Regions from separate parts of the Faecalimicrobium sp. JNUCC 81 genome, predicted to be linked through region 2. Evidence: riboswitches for the same ligand, from Rfam matches in the RefSeq annotation. Region 2 holds a riboswitch; each other region holds the start of a gene.
The links. Region 2 has a riboswitch for S-adenosylmethionine ahead of JNUCC81_RS11960 (methionine ABC transporter ATP-binding protein). Riboswitches for the same ligand answer to the same signal wherever they lie in the genome.
Positions count from the first base shown of each region.

Region 1 (5,935 bases), 1.6 Mb from region 2:
CTTATAAAAAAATAAAACAAGCAGTAGATGAGACTAAAGGTCAAATTATTACATATAAAGGAAAGCCTATACTTACATTATATTTTTCAACGTCATCTGGAAAGACTGAGAATAGTGAAGAGGTTTTTTCTTCAGCATATCCATATTTAAAATCAGTTGATAGCCCATATGATAAAAATGCTCCTAAGTATATTTCTGCATTAGAATTAAGTAATGGTGACTTTGCAAACTTATTTAAGAAAAGTTATAGTAATATTAAAATAGATGCAAGTAACTTGAGTAATCAAGTTAAGGTTAAAAAAAGAAGTGAAGGCGGAGCTGTAGAAACGATTAAGATAGGTAATAAAGAAATTAAAGGTACCGATGTCAGAAATATATTAAGTTTAAACTCGGCTAACTTTGATATTAAGTTTGAAAATAACTCTGTGAAAATTAATGTAAAGGGATATGGACATGGAGTAGGTATGAGTCAATGGGGAGCTCAAGGTATGGCAGAAGACGGCTATAAGTATTATGAAATATTGTCTCATTACTATACAGGAACTAATATAACTGATATATATTAAAATAAACTCTATAAAGCAAATTACTTGCTTTATAGAGTTTATTTTAATGTAGAATTTTAAGTTAATATATTAAATATATAACAAAATATATATTTCAAAAAAGTTCATAAATTGTATAAAAATAGAAATTAACGCCAACAATATAAATACATAAATATTTGGAGGTGCTGTATGAAGAAAAAGCTATTAGAAAAAGATGGTTTTTACTTAGCCTTATTTGCGTGTGTTTGTTTGTTAGCAATTGGTGGGGTTTGGTTTACAAAAAATAATGTGGATGAATTAGCGTCTAATAAAGGATTTGTAAACAAAGCCGATAAAGATGATGAATTGCAATTAATAGAAAAAGATAATGAAAATGTGGTACCAACAACAAATTCAGAGCAAAATTTAGAAAAAGCTAAAGAAAAGGCTAAGGAAAATGATTCGAAGTTAAGTTTTTTAGGAACTAAAGTAATTAGAGAGTATTCAGAAAAAGAACCAAGTTATTCAAAAACATTAGATGTATGGGAAATACATAAAGGTTTAGATATAAGTGCAAAGAGTGGTTCTGAAATCAAGTCTTTATTAAATGGTAAAGTTGAATCTGTATTTACAGATGATCAACATGGAATTTCAGTTAAAGTAAAAAGTGATAATGATACAACAGTAGTATATTCTAATTTATCAAAAGATACAAAGGTTAAAAAAGGCCAAGAAATTAAATCTGGAGATGTTTTAGGAACTGTAGGAAACACAAGCTCAGTTGAAGGACAAGATGGGTCACACGTACATGTAGAAGCATTTAAAGGAAAAAAATACATAGATCCAATGAGTTTAATAAAATAAAAAATATAACAGACTTAATCAAATTTGATTAAGTCTGTTATATTTTTTTGAAATGCTACATATATATGATTAAGGCTAGTATGTGAGGGGGGGAAGTCTTGAGATCTCATATAGAGGAGCGAGCTATCGTTGTAGCAAAATATATACTAGAAAGAAATACTACGGTACGACAAACTGCAAAAACATTCGGAGTGAGTAAAAGTACAATTCACAAAGATGTAACAGAACGTCTGGAAGAAATAAATCCATCTCTGGCTAAAGAAGTTAAGATGGTTTTAGAAAAGAATAAATCTGAGAGACACATAAGAGGCGGCATGGCAACAAAACTTAAATATGAAAAAGATATAAAAAAAGATGTAGGTTAAAGCCTACATTTTTTTTATTTATAAAATAAATTTACTACTTAAAAAATGAAGAAACTTTTCCTTGACTTAAACAGGGTTTTTGTATATTTTGTAATATAGGAGTATTTGCAAAAAACGAAAAGTTTAAATATAAATGAATATAAAAAGGAGTTGAAAAAATGGCTAGAGCTGATATAGGAATAGACTTAGGTACTGCTAATGTATTGGTGTATGTTAGTGGTAAAGGAATTGTATTAGAGGAGCCATCTGTTGTAGCGATAGAACAAAGAACAAATTCTGTTTTAGCAGTAGGTGAAGAAGCAAGAAGGATGATAGGTAGAACACCTGGAAATATAGTAGCTATTAGACCATTAAGAGATGGAGTTATTTCAAACTACGATGTAACTGAAAAAATGCTAAATTATTTTATAAATAAAGTTGTAGACAAAAAAGGATTCTCAAGATTTTTTATGCCTAGAATAATGGTTTGTGTTCCAACGGGTGTTACGGAAGTAGAAAAAAGAGCTGTGGAAGAAGCTACAAGACAAGCCGGAGCAAGAGATGTATATATTATAGAAGAACCAATTGCAGCTGCAATTGGATCAGGTATAGATATAGCTGAACCAAATGGAAACATGGTTATAGATATCGGTGGAGGTACAGCGGATATAGCCGTAATATCTTTAGGAGGAGCTGTTGTAAGCGAATCTATTAAAATGGGTGGAGATAAATTTGATGAAGCTATAGTAAGATATATAAGAAAACAACATAATCTTCTTATCGGAGAAAGAAGTGCTGAAAAAATAAAGATAGAAATAGGATGCGCATTTAAAAGAAAAGAAGAAAAGAGTATGAAAATAAGCGGTAGAAATTTAGTTACAGGATTACCTGTATCTCTAGAGATAAACTCAACAGAAATTTTAAGTGCTCTTGATGAATGTGCTGAGCAAATAGTTGTTTCAGCGCATAATGTATTAGAAAAAACACCACCAGAATTAGCAGCTGATATAAGTGATACAGGCATAATAATGACAGGTGGAGGAGCCTTATTACATGGTTTAGACAAAAGAATAGAAGAAAGACTAGGTATAAAGGTTATAATAGCAGATGAGCCTTTAGCATGTGTTGCAAAAGGAACAGGAAGTGCATTAGGGTCTTTAGACTTACTTGAAACAGGTGGTACCTTTAGAAGAAAATAAAATTTAGGGAGGTATTTCAATGTTAAATATAGATCAAATAAAAGAGTTAATACCACATAGATATCCATTTTTGTTAGTGGACAAGGTTATAGAATTAGAAGAAGGAAAAAAAGCAGTAGGTATTAAAAATGTTACAGCTAATGAACCATTTTTCCAAGGCCACTTTCCAGAATATCCTATAATGCCAGGGGTTTTAATTGTTGAAGCTATGGCTCAAGTAGGGGCAGTAGCTATGATGTCTATAGAAGAAAATAAAGGTAAATTAGGTGTATTTGCAGGTATAGATAAGGTAAGATTTAAAAAAGAAGTAAGACCTGGGGATACATTAATTATGGAAGTTGAAATGCTATCTTTAAGAAGAAACATTGGTAAGGCTACAGCAAAAGCTTACGTTGGAGAAGAACTTGCTTGTAGCGGAGAATTAATGTTTGCTCTTGTACAAAAATAAAATAAAAGTCCTAAAATTTAGGACTTTTTAAAATAAATATTATACTCGCCCTATTATATTAGACTTATCTAATATAATGGGGCGAGTTTTTTTGAGTAACATGTTGGCGAATATTTTGAGTAACGTGTTGACGAATATTTTAGGTAGAAAGTAATAGAGCTAACGAAATTACTTCGGCTAATTCTATTATGAAGCTAAGGCGCACATTATTAAATGAAAATCTATTATTTTCATCTATCTTATCAACTATTCCTACAATAGAATGGTTTCCTATTTGAGGTAATTTTTTTCCAACACCTTTTCCAGGTAAAATTGGGCCTTCTCTTATTTGTATATTACCTATGCTACTTTTTGACCCTAAACATGCATCTATAGCTAAAAAATTTCCATTTGGATGAATCTGTTTTATGTGATCAATAGATTCGTATATATTTAAAGCGTGGATAGGATTATCTAATGTTCCGTAAACGGGGTATTTAAAATCACTATTTTGCAACATTGTACCAACTAATGGTCCGAGAGCGTCTCCGATAGCTCTGTCTGTTCCTATGCAAACTACAACTGTATTTTCATCGATTAAATCTTTAAGTATTGAACTTAATACTTCTACAACGTTCTCTTTTTTATAATTCACTTTGGCTAAATACATAGGCACCCCCCTTCAAAAAAATATATGAATTTTTAATTTAAAAAATACCTATCTTAGGTTACATAATATATAATATGAAAATGGTATTAAATAGGATACTATATAGTTGATATAGTACAAGCAAGAATATTCCAAATGATAAATTTGATTTAAAATTATTGACAGGATTTTATAAAGATAGTAATATATAAATTAATGAGATATATAATATAAAGAACTTAATAACTTTCTTGATTACCTTATCAAGAGCGGCGGAGGGATAGGCCCTGTGAAGCCCAGCAACCACCCATTTGGGAAAAGGTGCTAAATCCTACAAGACTAAATAGTCTTGAGAGATGAGGTTAGTTAATTAATGTATTGAATATACAAAATTAACCTCTTCTTGCATAAGAAGAGGTTTTTTAATTATTAAACTATTACCTCTAATATATAGCGTAAGATTTCAGATATATAAAGTTAAATTAACTAAGAGTATTCATAATTGGACTAGCATAGGGGATGAATCAAACCCCGAAATTATAAATTAAGGAGGAATTAAAATGGCAAGACATTTATTTACATCAGAATCAGTAACAGAAGGGCATCCAGATAAAATATGTGACCAAATATCAGATGCAATATTAGATGAATTATTAAAGCAAGATCCACTATCAAGAGTTGCTTGTGAGACTACAGTAACAACGGGGCTTGTATTAGTAGCGGGAGAAATAACAACAAAAGCATATGCTGATATACCTAAAATAGTAAGAGAAACAGTAAGAGAAATAGGATACGATAGAGCAAAATATGGATTTGACTGTGACACTTGTGCAGTTATAACTTCTATAGATGAACAATCAGGGGATATAGCTATGGGTGTTGATGAAGCATTAGAAAATAGAGATGGACAAACAGCAGAAGATGAAATAGAAAAAGTAGGTGCAGGTGACCAAGGTATAATGTTTGGTTTTGCTTGTAACGAAACAGAGGAATTAATGCCACTTCCAATATCTTTAGCTCATAAATTAGCTAGAAGATTAACAGAAGTTAGAAAAAATTCTACATTAGATTACTTAAGACCAGATGGAAAAACTCAAGTAACAGTAGAATACGAAGGAAATACTCCAGTAAGAGTTCATACAGTACTTATATCTACTCAACATGGAGAAGAAGTAACTAGTGAAACAATAAGAGAAGACTTAATAAATCATGTAATAAAAGCAGTTATACCAGCTAATTTATTAGACGAAGAAACTAAGATATATATAAATCCAACGGGAAGATTCGTTGTTGGTGGTCCTCAAGGAGATACAGGTCTTACAGGAAGAAAAATAATAATAGATACTTACGGAGGATACTCAAGACACGGTGGTGGAGCATTCTCAGGAAAAGATGCTACAAAAGTTGATAGATCTGCAGCTTACGCTGCAAGATATGTAGCTAAGAATATAGTTGCAGCTGGGCTTGCTGACAAGTGTGAAATAGAACTTGCATATGCAATAGGTGTAGCAAGACCACTTTCTATATTTATAGATACGTTTGGAACTGGAAAAGTATCTGAAGAAATATTAGTTAAATTAGTTGAAAAGAACTTTGACTTAAGACCAGGTGCAATAATAAGAGACTTAGACTTAAGACAACCAATATTCAAAAGTACAGCAGCTTATGGACACTTTGGTAGAACTGATATAGATTTACCATGGGAAAGAACAGATAAAGCTCAAATTTTAAGAAAAGAAGCTCTAGGACAATAATATAAATTAGATTTATAAATAAAGCCCCTTAAAGTAATATTACTTTAAGGGGTGATTTTATTTTATATAAAAGGTATAATAATTACAACTTAAGTACAGTATAGAAATATTATTTGTTGTAGGAGAAAAGTATGGAAAGATTAGAAGGAATGATAAGTGATATAGTATTCA
Region 1 covers NZ_CM132203.1:159,516-165,450, forward strand. The annotation lists gene spoIID (stage II sporulation protein D) at 1-566, shown strand, start outside; gene JNUCC81_RS00955 (M23 family metallopeptidase) at 738-1,391, shown strand; gene spoIIID (sporulation transcriptional regulator SpoIIID) at 1,490-1,756, shown strand; gene mreB (rod shape-determining protein) at 1,915-2,934, shown strand; gene fabZ (3-hydroxyacyl-ACP dehydratase FabZ) at 2,954-3,382, shown strand; gene yyaC (spore protease YyaC) at 3,522-4,031, opposite strand; SAM riboswitch class I at 4,268-4,373, shown strand; gene metK (methionine adenosyltransferase) at 4,571-5,764, shown strand; gene recD2 (SF1B family DNA helicase RecD2) at 5,896-5,935, shown strand, end outside.
Region 1: it holds a riboswitch for S-adenosylmethionine, as region 2 does, so the genes downstream of both, metK (methionine adenosyltransferase) here and JNUCC81_RS11960 (methionine ABC transporter ATP-binding protein) in region 2, are expected to answer to the same signal.

Region 2 (5,935 bases):
TGTAGTCTCAATAATATTATCAATAAGCATTGGTATACTAATGGATTTTATACCATTATTTAAAAAATGTTTTTATCCAATAATGCTTGTATCTCAAACTATACCAACTATAACTATAGCACCGCTTCTTATAATATGGTTTGGATTTGATTCACTGCCTAAAATAATAATGGTAACATTAACTTGTTTTTTCCCAATACTTATAAATTTTGTAGATGGGATAGAAAATATAGACAAAGATTATTTGAATTTGTTTAAAACTATGAACTCTAATAAATTCAAAACATTTATACATCTTAAGTTTCCAATGTCTATGGATAAACTTTTTTCAGGTCTTAAAATATCAGCAACTTACGCAGTCGTTGCTGCAACTGTAGCTGAATGGCTAGGAGGAACTAAGGGACTTGGAGTATATATGGTAAGATCAAAAAGTGCTTATGCACTAGATAAAGTTTTTGCATCAACTATATTAGTAGTAATATTTAGCTTAGTATTTGTTGCAATTATGCAAGCTATAAAAAAAGTAGTACTTAAGCATAAGAATTAGGGAGGATATTATGAAATTTAATAAATTATTATCATTAGGATTAATAAGTGCACTTACAATAGGTACGTTATCAGGATGTAGCAAAGAGAATAAAAATATAGATAACAAAGATAAAAATCAAAAAGTTACTATGGTACTAGATTGGACTCCAAATACTAATCATACAGGACTATATGTAGCACTTGAAAATGGATATTTTAAGGAAGAGGGATTAGATGTTGAAATAGTACAACCAGCAGATGGAGGAGCTGCTACTTTAGTAGCTACTGGAAAAGCTGATTTTGGAATAAGTTATCAAGAGGAAATGACTTTTGCTAAGACTAGTGAAGATCCACTTCCAATAAAGGCAGTTGCAGCAGTTATACAGCATAATACATCAGGATTTGCTGCACCAAAAGATAAAAATATAACTTCAGCTAAAGATTTTGCAGGTAAAACATATGGTGGATGGGGTTCTCCTTCTGAAGATGCTATACTTGATGCAGTTATGAAAAATTCAGGAAAAGATTTTAAAGATTTAAAGGTAGTTAATATTGGAGATGATGATTTCTTTACAGCTGTAAAGAAGAATATAGATTTTGCGTGGATATTTGAAGGATGGACAGGAATAGAAGCTAAACAAAAAGGAATAGAACTTGATTATATAGCTTTAAAAGATTTAGATAAAAGATTAGATTACTATACTCCAGTTATAATATCTAGTGAAAAATTACTTAATGAGAATCCAGAGTTAGCTAAAAAGTTTTTAAAAGCAACTACTAAAGGATATGAATATGCAATAAAAAATCCTACTGAAGCTGCTAAAATATTAGTTAAGCACGCTCCAGAGATAAATGAAGAATTAGCAATAGAAAGTCAAAAATACTTAGCGACTAAGTATAAAGACGATGCAGCTAGATGGGGAGAAATGAAAGATAGTGTATGGGATAACTATACAGAATTCTTAAAAGATTATAAAGTAATAAATAAAGATATGAAAGCAAGTGAGGCTTATACAAATGAATTCTTACCAAAGTAAAAAGGTTAAGATAGACATAAAAAATATATCTAAAAACTATGATGAAGTTAAAATTTTAGAAGATATTAGCATAAAAGTTTTAGAAGGCGAATTTGTATCAATTCTTGGCCCAAGTGGATGTGGAAAAAGTACAATATTTAATATTGTAGCAAACTTAACTGATTTTAGCAGTGGAAGTATTGATATAAATGGAAGATTAAGTTATATGTATCAAAAAGATTTATTACTTCCATATAAAACGATAATAGATAATGTGTCATTACCTTTGATTTTAAAAAATACAAATAAAAATAATGCATATGAGAAAGTTAAATCATATTTTAAAGTGTTTGGTCTAGAAGGATATGAAAAAAAATATCCAAGTGAATTATCTGGAGGAATGAAGCAAAGAGCTAATTTTTTAAGAACATATATAAATTCTAATGACATAATGCTTTTAGATGAACCTTTCGGAGCATTAGATTCTATAACTAAAGCATCAATGCAAAAGTGGCTATTAGATGTTAAGAACAAAGTAAATGCTACTATACTTCTTATAACTCATGATATAGATGAGGCTATAATGTTATCTGACAGAATTTATGTTATATCAAATAAACCTTCAAAGGTTAAATCTGAATTTGTAGTTGATAAAGATTTCTATAACGAAGATAAATTAGAACATATAGCAAATTTAAAAAAAGAAATAATTAAACTTTTATAATATAAGAGCAGTAAGAATTTTAATCAATTCTTACTGCTTTTTTATTATAAAAATGAGAGTTTAAATAGATTATTTTTTTATTTATATGTATAATGTTAGATAGAATTAAGTAATAAGGAGAATTAAAATGGATAAAGACAACGTAGTTAAATGCACAGAAGAACTCTTAACAGATAATAACCTAAAATTATGTATAAAAGAAAAGAATACTTATATAGATATGCCAAAAGAAATTATAAAAAATATAAATAGTGAAAAATCTATATTACAAGATTATATTAGAATATACACAAGTATAGAAGATTTAAAAGAAAATATTAACAAATATTTATTTGATAAAAATAGCAGTATAAGTTCTAGTGAAATAGGAAATCAACTTATGAAAATCAAATCAGAAGACAATTTACATAAAATCCTACCTTACATAAATACAGATATATATAAATTAGAAGAAAGATTTAAAGTACTAGTGTCATACTTTGGTATAGATATAGAAGAAATAAATTCTATGAGAGAAGAAGTTAAAAAAAATTATATAAATAATTCATACGATAATAGTGGTGTTATAGATAAGTACTATTTAAAAGAGATAATAGATAGTGTTAAAAATTCTAAAATGTATTCATTAAAATCAAAGTCTAGATATGGAAGTATGTCTAGTGAGTATGATTTAAACAATAAGGAAGATATAATTGATTTTAATGATGAAGAAGTTGGCGGAGAATACTGTCCAATACTTGTTGTATATAAACCGGCTAAGTATAATAGAGGTTCTTATGTCCTTGAAGATAAATCTTATGTGTATATAAAACGTCAACCATTAGATGCCTTAATAAAACAAGAAAGATTAGAAGAAAGAGGTATTGATGGTATGGGGGCAATTACTTACATAAAATTAAAAAGGGATCTTACTAACGAAAACTTACAAGATATAATGGCAGAGCTATATGTATATGGTCAAAAAAATGATATTAAATTTGAAAATGTCAAATTAGCTGATATATCATCAAATAAAATTTGGCTTACTGCAGATAAATTAAAAAAAGAGTACAAAGAATTAAGATATTACCATAAAAATTTAACTCAAAAAGTAAAGGATATATATGAATCTACAGGGACTTATTATACTCAGATAAGTGGAAAGTACATATTTGATAGTAGAGAACTTTTACATTGTTACAATACTTTTAAGCATAAAGATATAAACAGTTAGAATATATGTTTAAGTAAAGAAGTTACAATAAGAGAAAGTGCTTGTGGTATAAAGAAAATAAAAAAATATATATAAATAAAATTTTATAATTGACAATGTATGTTTTAAAATATACAATTAGTTTCATAAATAAAAATATTTTGAAAATTAAATAAAAAACCTTATCAAGAGAGACCGAGGGAATGGCCCTATGACGTCTCAGCAACCTACCTTAAATGGTGTGGTGCTAATTCCAACAGGATTTTAATCCTGAAAGATGAGGGGAAGTATATTAATATAAACGTTAAAAATCTTCTTCTCATTTTTGGGAAGAAGATTTTTTATTTGGTTAAAAAGGAGGGAATGTATTTGATTAAACTAAAAAATATAAAAAAAACATATGTATCAGGAAAAAATGTGGTTGAAGCATTAAAGGGTGTAAATTTAGAGATTAAGGAAGGAGAAATATGCGGAATAATTGGATTTAGTGGAGCTGGGAAAAGTACATTAGTTCGTTGTATAAATTTACTTGAAAGGCCAACATGTGGAGAAGTTTTTATAGGAGATAAAGATATTACACTTTTATCAAATAAAGAATTAAGAGAAAGTAGAAAAAACATAGGTATGATTTTTCAACATTTTAATCTTATGAAGTCAAAAACTGTGTTTCAAAACATAGAATATCCATTAAAAGGAAATGGATTGTGCAAGAATGAAATAAAATTAAGGGTTAGCGAACTCTTAGAATTAGTCGGATTAAGTGATAAGGCAACTAGTTATCCATCTCAGTTAAGTGGAGGTCAAAAGCAAAGAGTTGCAATTGCAAGGGCACTAGCAAATAATCCAAAAGTACTTTTATGCGATGAAGCAACTTCAGCCCTTGATCCTCAAACAACACATTCAATACTTAATTTATTAAAAGATATTAATGAAAAGCTTAATTTAACAGTAGTTATAATCACACATGAGATGAATGTAGTAAAAGAAATATGTGATAAAATTGCGGTTATGGAAAATGGGAATATAGTTGAAAACGGAGATATACTTGAAATATTTTCAAATCCAAAAGCTAATGTTACAAAAGACTTTATTTCAACTTTATTTCAAAATAATAAAATATATGATTTATTAAAAAAAGACTTATTTATTCAAGATATAAGTGAAGATGAAGTTTTAGCTAAAATTTCTTTTGTTGGTCAAAATACAGGTCAGGCATTTATATCAAAAATATCAAGAAAGTTTAAAATCGACGCAAGTATATTATTTGGAAATATAGAAATGGTAAAAAATGTTCCAATAGGAAATTTAATTGTAAAGTTAAGTGGTCAAATTGAAAATATACTAAATGCAGATAAGTATCTTAAAGAACATAATATTAGTTTGGAGGTAATTGACTATGATAGAAACATTAAAAACACTAATACCCAATGTAGTTAATCTTTATCCTGAAATGATAAAAGCATTATTTGAGACATTATATATGGTTTTTGTATCGGGAATAGTTTCAACATTAATAGGGTTCCCTATAGGAGTAACGCTTGTAGCAACAAGAAAAGGTGGAATATTAGAAAATAAAATTATAAATAATATTTTAGGTAAAATAATAAATACTCTACGCTCCATACCATTTATTATTTTATTAGCAGCAATAATGCCAATTACTAGACTTGTTGTAGGAACCACTATAGGTACATTAGGAGCATTAGTACCACTTATATTTAGCTCAACACCATTTGTTGCAAGACAAATTGAATCGGTAATTTTAGACATAGATAGTGGCGTAATTGAAGCAGCTCAATCTATGGGTTCAAGTCCAATTGAAATAATTTATAGAGTTATGTTACCAGAGGCTCTTACTGGAATTGTATATGCTATTACTATAACAACAATAAGCTTGATTGGATTATCAGCAATGGCTGGAACTGTTGGTGGTGGTGGACTTGGAGACTTTGCAATAAGATATGGATACCAATATTTTCAAACTGATGTAATGATAGTAACGGTAATAATACTTCTTATTTTAGTAAATATTGTTCAAGGATTTGGAGATATACTACTTAAAAAACTTAGTCATTAATTTAAAGGAGGAATTTTAATATGAAAAAAATAATTACATTACTTTTAACAATAATAATATCAATAGTTAGTTTAGTAGGATGTACTAACACACAAGATAGCGATAAAAAAACTGTAAAGCTAGGAGTTACAGGTGAAGAACATGAAATATGGAATTTAGTAAAAGAAAAATTAAAAAAAGAAGATATAAACTTAGAAATAATTAGTTTCTCTGATTATATAAAGCCAAATATAGCACTTGATGAGGGAGAAATTGATTTAAATGCGTTTCAACATCACGCATATTTAGAAAATTTTAAAAATGAGAGAAAATTAGAATTAACAGCTATTGGAGATACAGTATTTGCACCAATGGCAATATATCCTGGGAAATTAAAATCACTTGATGAAATTAAAGAT
Region 2 covers NZ_CM132203.1:2,388,552-2,394,486, reverse strand. The annotation lists gene JNUCC81_RS11980 (ABC transporter permease) at 1-547, shown strand, start outside; gene JNUCC81_RS11975 (ABC transporter substrate-binding protein) at 558-1,565, shown strand; gene JNUCC81_RS11970 (ABC transporter ATP-binding protein) at 1,546-2,268, shown strand; gene JNUCC81_RS11965 (hypothetical protein) at 2,396-3,481, shown strand; SAM riboswitch class I at 3,640-3,744, shown strand; gene JNUCC81_RS11960 (methionine ABC transporter ATP-binding protein) at 3,824-4,897, shown strand; gene JNUCC81_RS11955 (methionine ABC transporter permease) at 4,857-5,537, shown strand; gene JNUCC81_RS11950 (MetQ/NlpA family ABC transporter substrate-binding protein) at 5,558-5,935, shown strand, end outside.

Region 3 (5,935 bases), 960 kb from region 2:
TACAAGAATTTTAATTAATAAGTGCAATGATATTATAAGAAACAATAAAAATATTATATTTATAGACAGTTATAAGGAAGAAGGCTATAGTGACCAAACACATGATAAATTAGAATTTGATGAAGCTTTTGAAAAATTAAATAAGGATTATAAATTAGTACTTAATCTATATTATGTCGAAGGATTTAATTCTAGAGAAATAAGTGAAATTTTAAATGAAAATGAAAACACAATAAAATCTAGAATTTCTAGGGGGAAAAAACAGCTTAAAAATTTTTTGCTAAATAATAAAGAAGGAGGGATTATAAATGCAAAATGATTTAGATAAATTAATAAAAGAAAACTTAAATAAAGAAGAATATATACCACAAAGCATAATAAATAAAAAAGAGGATGCATTTAATATGATAAAAGATATGGAAAAAGAAAATATAAAAGCTAAGAAAAAATATATAAATAAAAAAACAGCAGCTGCGGTAGCGATGGTTGTTATAGGAGGTTTAAGTTTCGGAAAACCAGTATTAGCGAATATTAATAAAGTATTATTTGAAGGAAGATATAGAGGAGTTCAAAGTGCAAAAGAAAATGGATATGAACAAAAAGCAGAAGGCGTATTTAGTGAAAGTAATGGAATAAGGTTAGAAGTAGTAGATTTAGTAGCTGACCCTACTATTATAAATATTAAATTTAAGTTAAGTTCAAAGGATACAAATGAATTAAAAAAGTTCAAAAATCCAGAAACTAAAAATAAAAGTATAATGAATCATTTTACTATAACTGATGATAAAGGAAGGATACTTCAAACATATGGAAAAGATGGTATAATGTCTCCTCCATTAACTGATGAAGATGGAAATGAATATCATTTGACTTCAGGTGCTGATGAAGATATAGATGTAAGCAGATTAAATGAAAATGAAGTATATTTTTGGTGTGTGTTTACTTCATCACAAGGTTCACTAGGCGATATAAAAGGACTTAGAATACAAACTAATAAGATATCAAACATAGAAGGGAATTGGGATTTAAAATTAGATTTTAATGATTTTATTATAAATAATAAAGAAGTAAGTTATGTAGCTAAAGATAAAAATGAAAAAGTAGAAATAATTGAAGCAAAAGGATTTGCAACTGGAATAAAGATAGATTTTGTGGTTAATGAGCCGATAGATGAACTTATAATGTTAAATGCAAAATTAGTAGATAAAAATGGTAAAGAATACAGAAGTGAAAGGCCAGGATGGATGGAGAGTAAAGATGGAAAAGATTATGTTTCTATCACTTTTGATGTTAGTCAATATGAAAAATTAGATGAATTTGATTTTATAATAGATGGATTAGATAATTCAAAAGTAACATTAGTAAAAAATAATAAATAAAAGAAGAAGGCTTGGGCCTTCTTTTTTTATTTATTAATATAGTATTACCTAAGAATTCTTGTTAATTATAGTTATAATATGAAGATAAAGTTACAATAATGTTGATAATATTGATTTTTTTATTTATAGAGTCTATACTTTCATACATATCATATTTGAAAGATATATGAAATTTATCTATAGCATTGAGGAGATTGGTTAAATTAGAAGTTAGAAATAAAAGCATATAAGTGATAGATAAATTCAACTTGATGATAATAACTCAAAACATAATGGTATAATTAGATATATGGGAAATTTAGGATTTAATTTAGAAGAGCAATTAAAAATTATTCTTATATTCGAAAAATTTTACTAAAATGTATACTACATAGAAGATAAGGAGACGATATATGAAGAAAATAGCTAGCATAATTACTTCAATTATGATAATAACAAGTGCAATAGGTCTAGTAGGTTGTGAATCTAAAGAGAATTTGAATATTAAAGTTAATAAAGATATAAAGAAAGAAAGTAGTATTGATTTAAATGAATTATCAAAATTTAAAGGTACAAAAATAGGTAACTCTTCTAAAATTTCAAATATTTTAGAGTATTTGCCGGGAAATAATTCAAAGGATGGTTTTAGTTTGCAAACAGACAAACAGCCTTATGAAATTACTGTTAATTATAAATTAGGTAATGAATATAAAGAAAATAATATAACAAATTTACTTTATACTAATTCAGTTATATTATTTGCATTAGTTGATAATCTTGATATAGTTAATATAAAGCTAGGAGAAGAACATGGTGTTATATACACTTACAATAGAAGTCAAATAGAAGAAGTTATAAAAACTGATTTAAGAAAATTACCACAAGATTTAAATTTGTGGAAGGATCTATTAAGCAAGGAAAGCTATGATAATATAGGAGAAGGACGTTTAAAAATAGGAAACCACACAAGTGTAATAGAAACTTCAGAGACTGATAAAAAAAAGATAGCTAAAAAGTTATTTGAAATCCTTTTAGCATACGATTATGGAAATATTAAAGTAGAATCTGGAGAATATATTAATATATTAAAAAATTATAAGGTAAAAAATGTTACTTTTAAAAGTGGTTTAGAGAATGGCGATTTTAGAGTTAGTATGAACTATGATATACAGTCAGTTGATGGATATGTTGACTACTTTACAACTGGAAACGGAATTAAGTCTAGTGATAATTGGGTTAAAGATAAGTTTGTTATAGTTGATATTGAAAAAATAGGAGAAAACCAATATAAATTAGCAGCTCAAAATACAAACTAAGTATAAAGGAGATATAAATATGGCAAATATTAAATTTGATATAGAGTATGAATATGGAGTTATTTCAGAATCATCAAAAGGATGGAAAAAGGAGCTAAACTTAGTTAGCTGGAATAATAATAAAGCTAAATATGATATAAGAGAATGGGATGAAGAACACGAGAAGATGGGTAAAGGATTAACTTTTACAGTTGATGAACTAAAAGCTCTTAAAGAAATATTAAATAGTATGGACATATAATTAGTAATATATTTATACAAAGTTTTAAATATTATAAAAAATAAATATTATATATCATTTATTTTTTATAATTGACACCTTATATTTATTAGATTACTATAACAAATAAATAAACTTATTTAGAGAGGTGGAGGGACTGGCCCTTTGAAACCCGGCAACCAGCATATTAAATATGCAATGGTGCTAAATCCTGCAGCACAAAGCTGAAAGATAAGTATAAATTCGCTAAAAAGCTTAAGTTTATACTTAAGCTTTTTTTAATTATTTTAATTATAAGTAAATTATAATTTATCTGTTTTGTTGATAAGTTACAATTTGATATCATCTAAACTTGAGCAATGGACCTGGTTTTTAGGTCGTTGGCGACATGAGCAAAGCGAATTTTTTATTAGAATCTAAAAATATAACAGGGGGTATTGTATGAATAAGAAAATAAGTGGAAATCCAGTAGCATTAGCACCATTAGCAGTTTTTATACTATTATTTGTATCCACAGCATTAATAACAGGAGATTTTTCTAAAATGCCTATTTTGGTTGGATTTTTTATATCAGTTGGTGTAGCAATATTAATAGATAATAAAAGAGATTTAAATACAAAGCTAGAAGTATTTACTAATGGAGCAGGAAATTCTAATGTTATGTTAATGTGTGTAATATTTTTATTAGCAGGTGCATTTGGTTCAGTTACAAAAGCTATGGGAGGAGTAGAATCAACAGTTAATTTTGGAATGTCAATATTGCCACCAAACCTTTTGGTAGTAGGAATGTTCTTAGTATCATGTTTTGTATCAACATCTATGGGAACATCAACAGGAACAGTAGTAGCTCTTGTACCTATTGCTGTAGGGATTTCAGATAAAACTTCAATAGGATTAACTCTTTGCTTAGGAGCTATAATCGGTGGAGCTATGTTTGGAGATAATTTATCGATGATATCGGATACAACTATAGCAGCAGCTAATACTCAAAATTGTAATATGAAAGATAAGTTTAAAACTAACTTTAAAATAGTACTTCCAGCAGCAATATTAACAGCTATTATATTTATAGTTATAGGTTCGGGAAGTGGAAATATAAGTGGAGATACATCTTATTCATTAATAAAAATAATTCCATATATTTTAGTTTTATTAATGGCATTATTAGGTGTAAATGTTTTTGTGGTTTTAACTAGTGGAATATTAATTAGTGGATTAATCGGAATTATAACTGAATCATTTAATATAGGGGGATTATTTGAAGTCAGTTTTGAAGGTATGGTAGGCATGCAAAATCTAGCTATGATATCAATAGTTATAGGAGGATTAGTGGAACTTATAAAGGTAAATGGCGGAATAGAGTGGTTACTTTCATTTACTAAAAGTAAAATAAAAAATAAAAAAGGTGCAGAATTTGGAATAGCAGCTCTTGTTAGTTTAGCAGATATCTGTACAGCTAATAATACTATATCTATAATTATGGTAGGACCTATTGCAAAAGAAATTTCTGATGAATTTGATATCGACCCTAGAAAAAGCGCTAGTTTATTAGATATATTTTCTAGTGCGTTTCAAGGAATAATACCATATGGAGGACAACTATTAGTTGCATCATCTCTTGCAGGAGTATCTCCATTTACTATTGTACCTTATATGTTTTATCCAATGCTTATGATAGTATGTGGGATTATATCTATTATATTTACAATTCCAGGGACAGAAAATATTAAATCAGATATTATTAATAATTAAATTTTATACAAATAAGTTATAATGCATAAAACGTGGAGGATACTAAAATGGAGTTTATAAAAGCAAAATCTATAATTTCTAATTATATAGAAAATAATCCTTGGTTTTCTATAAATTACAATATGAATATATATAAAGGGTGTCCACATGGATGTATTTATTGTGATTCTCGAAGTAGTTGTTATCAGATCATAGATTTTGATAGAGTTAGAATTAAAGAAAACTCAATAGAAATGATTAAAAAAGAATTAAAAGGTAAAAGAAAAAAAGGTGTTATAGGAACTGGAGCAATGAGTGATCCTTATAATCCATTTGAAGCAAAATATATGCTTACTAGAGACGCTTTAAAACTTATAAATGACTTTAAATTTGGAGTATCGATTGCAACTAAAAGTAATTTAATCACAAGAGATATAGAGATATTAAAAGAAATTCAAAAACATTCACCTGTTTTAGTAAAGATTACTATTACAACTTATGACGATAATTTATGTAAACAAATTGAACCACATGTTGTTACTTCATCGAAACGCTTTGAAGCAATAAAAAAACTAAGTGAAAATGGTATATTTACAGGAATATTATTAATGCCGATACTACCATTTATAAATGACAGTGAAGAAAATGTAAAGGAAATAGTAAGAAAAGCTTATGAATGTGGGGCTAAATTTATTTTTTCCTATGGTATGGGAGTAACTCTTAGACAAAATCAAAGAGAATATTATTATGATAAATTAAGAACTATATTTTCTAAAGATATAGTAAATAAGTATATTGAAATTTATGGAGATAGATATGAATACGAATCCATTAAATCTAAAAAATTAAGAGATTTATTTGAATTAGAGTGTAATAAATACAATATTTTATACAAAATGGAAGATATTATAGATAGCTATAAAAATAAATATGAAACGTGCCAACTTAATTGGTTCTAGGTATTAATTTAAAGAATTGCCTTTAAATGGTTTAATCATTTGAAGGCAATTCTTTTTTGATTATTTAATTATAAAGTAAATTTTATATCTTTTGTTATTAAGCTCGAATAATAAAATTTTACTAAGGCACATAATTACACAATGAATAATATATATATTATTAAAGGAGGTTGTTACATGAACAGAATAGAATTAAAAGAACTTACAAAAAGCCAACTTAAAGGACATTGGAAAACTCCAGTACTATTAACATTAGCATATTTAATAGTAACAATTATAGCTAGCTTATTTCAGGAAGAAGCACAGTCTTTACCAACTATCATAATAACATTTGTAGTGGTATGGGCAATT
Region 3 covers NZ_CM132203.1:1,425,406-1,431,340, forward strand. The annotation lists gene JNUCC81_RS07070 (RNA polymerase sigma factor) at 1-319, shown strand, start outside; gene JNUCC81_RS07075 (DUF4179 domain-containing protein) at 309-1,379, shown strand; gene JNUCC81_RS07080 (DUF4825 domain-containing protein) at 1,772-2,674, shown strand; gene JNUCC81_RS07085 (YdbC family protein) at 2,694-2,915, shown strand; SAM riboswitch class I at 3,028-3,132, shown strand; gene JNUCC81_RS07090 (Na+/H+ antiporter NhaC family protein) at 3,336-4,646, shown strand; gene JNUCC81_RS07095 (radical SAM protein) at 4,694-5,584, shown strand; gene JNUCC81_RS07100 (DUF975 family protein) at 5,762-5,935, shown strand, end outside.
Region 3: it holds a riboswitch for S-adenosylmethionine, as region 2 does, so the genes downstream of both, JNUCC81_RS07090 (Na+/H+ antiporter NhaC family protein) here and JNUCC81_RS11960 (methionine ABC transporter ATP-binding protein) in region 2, are expected to answer to the same signal.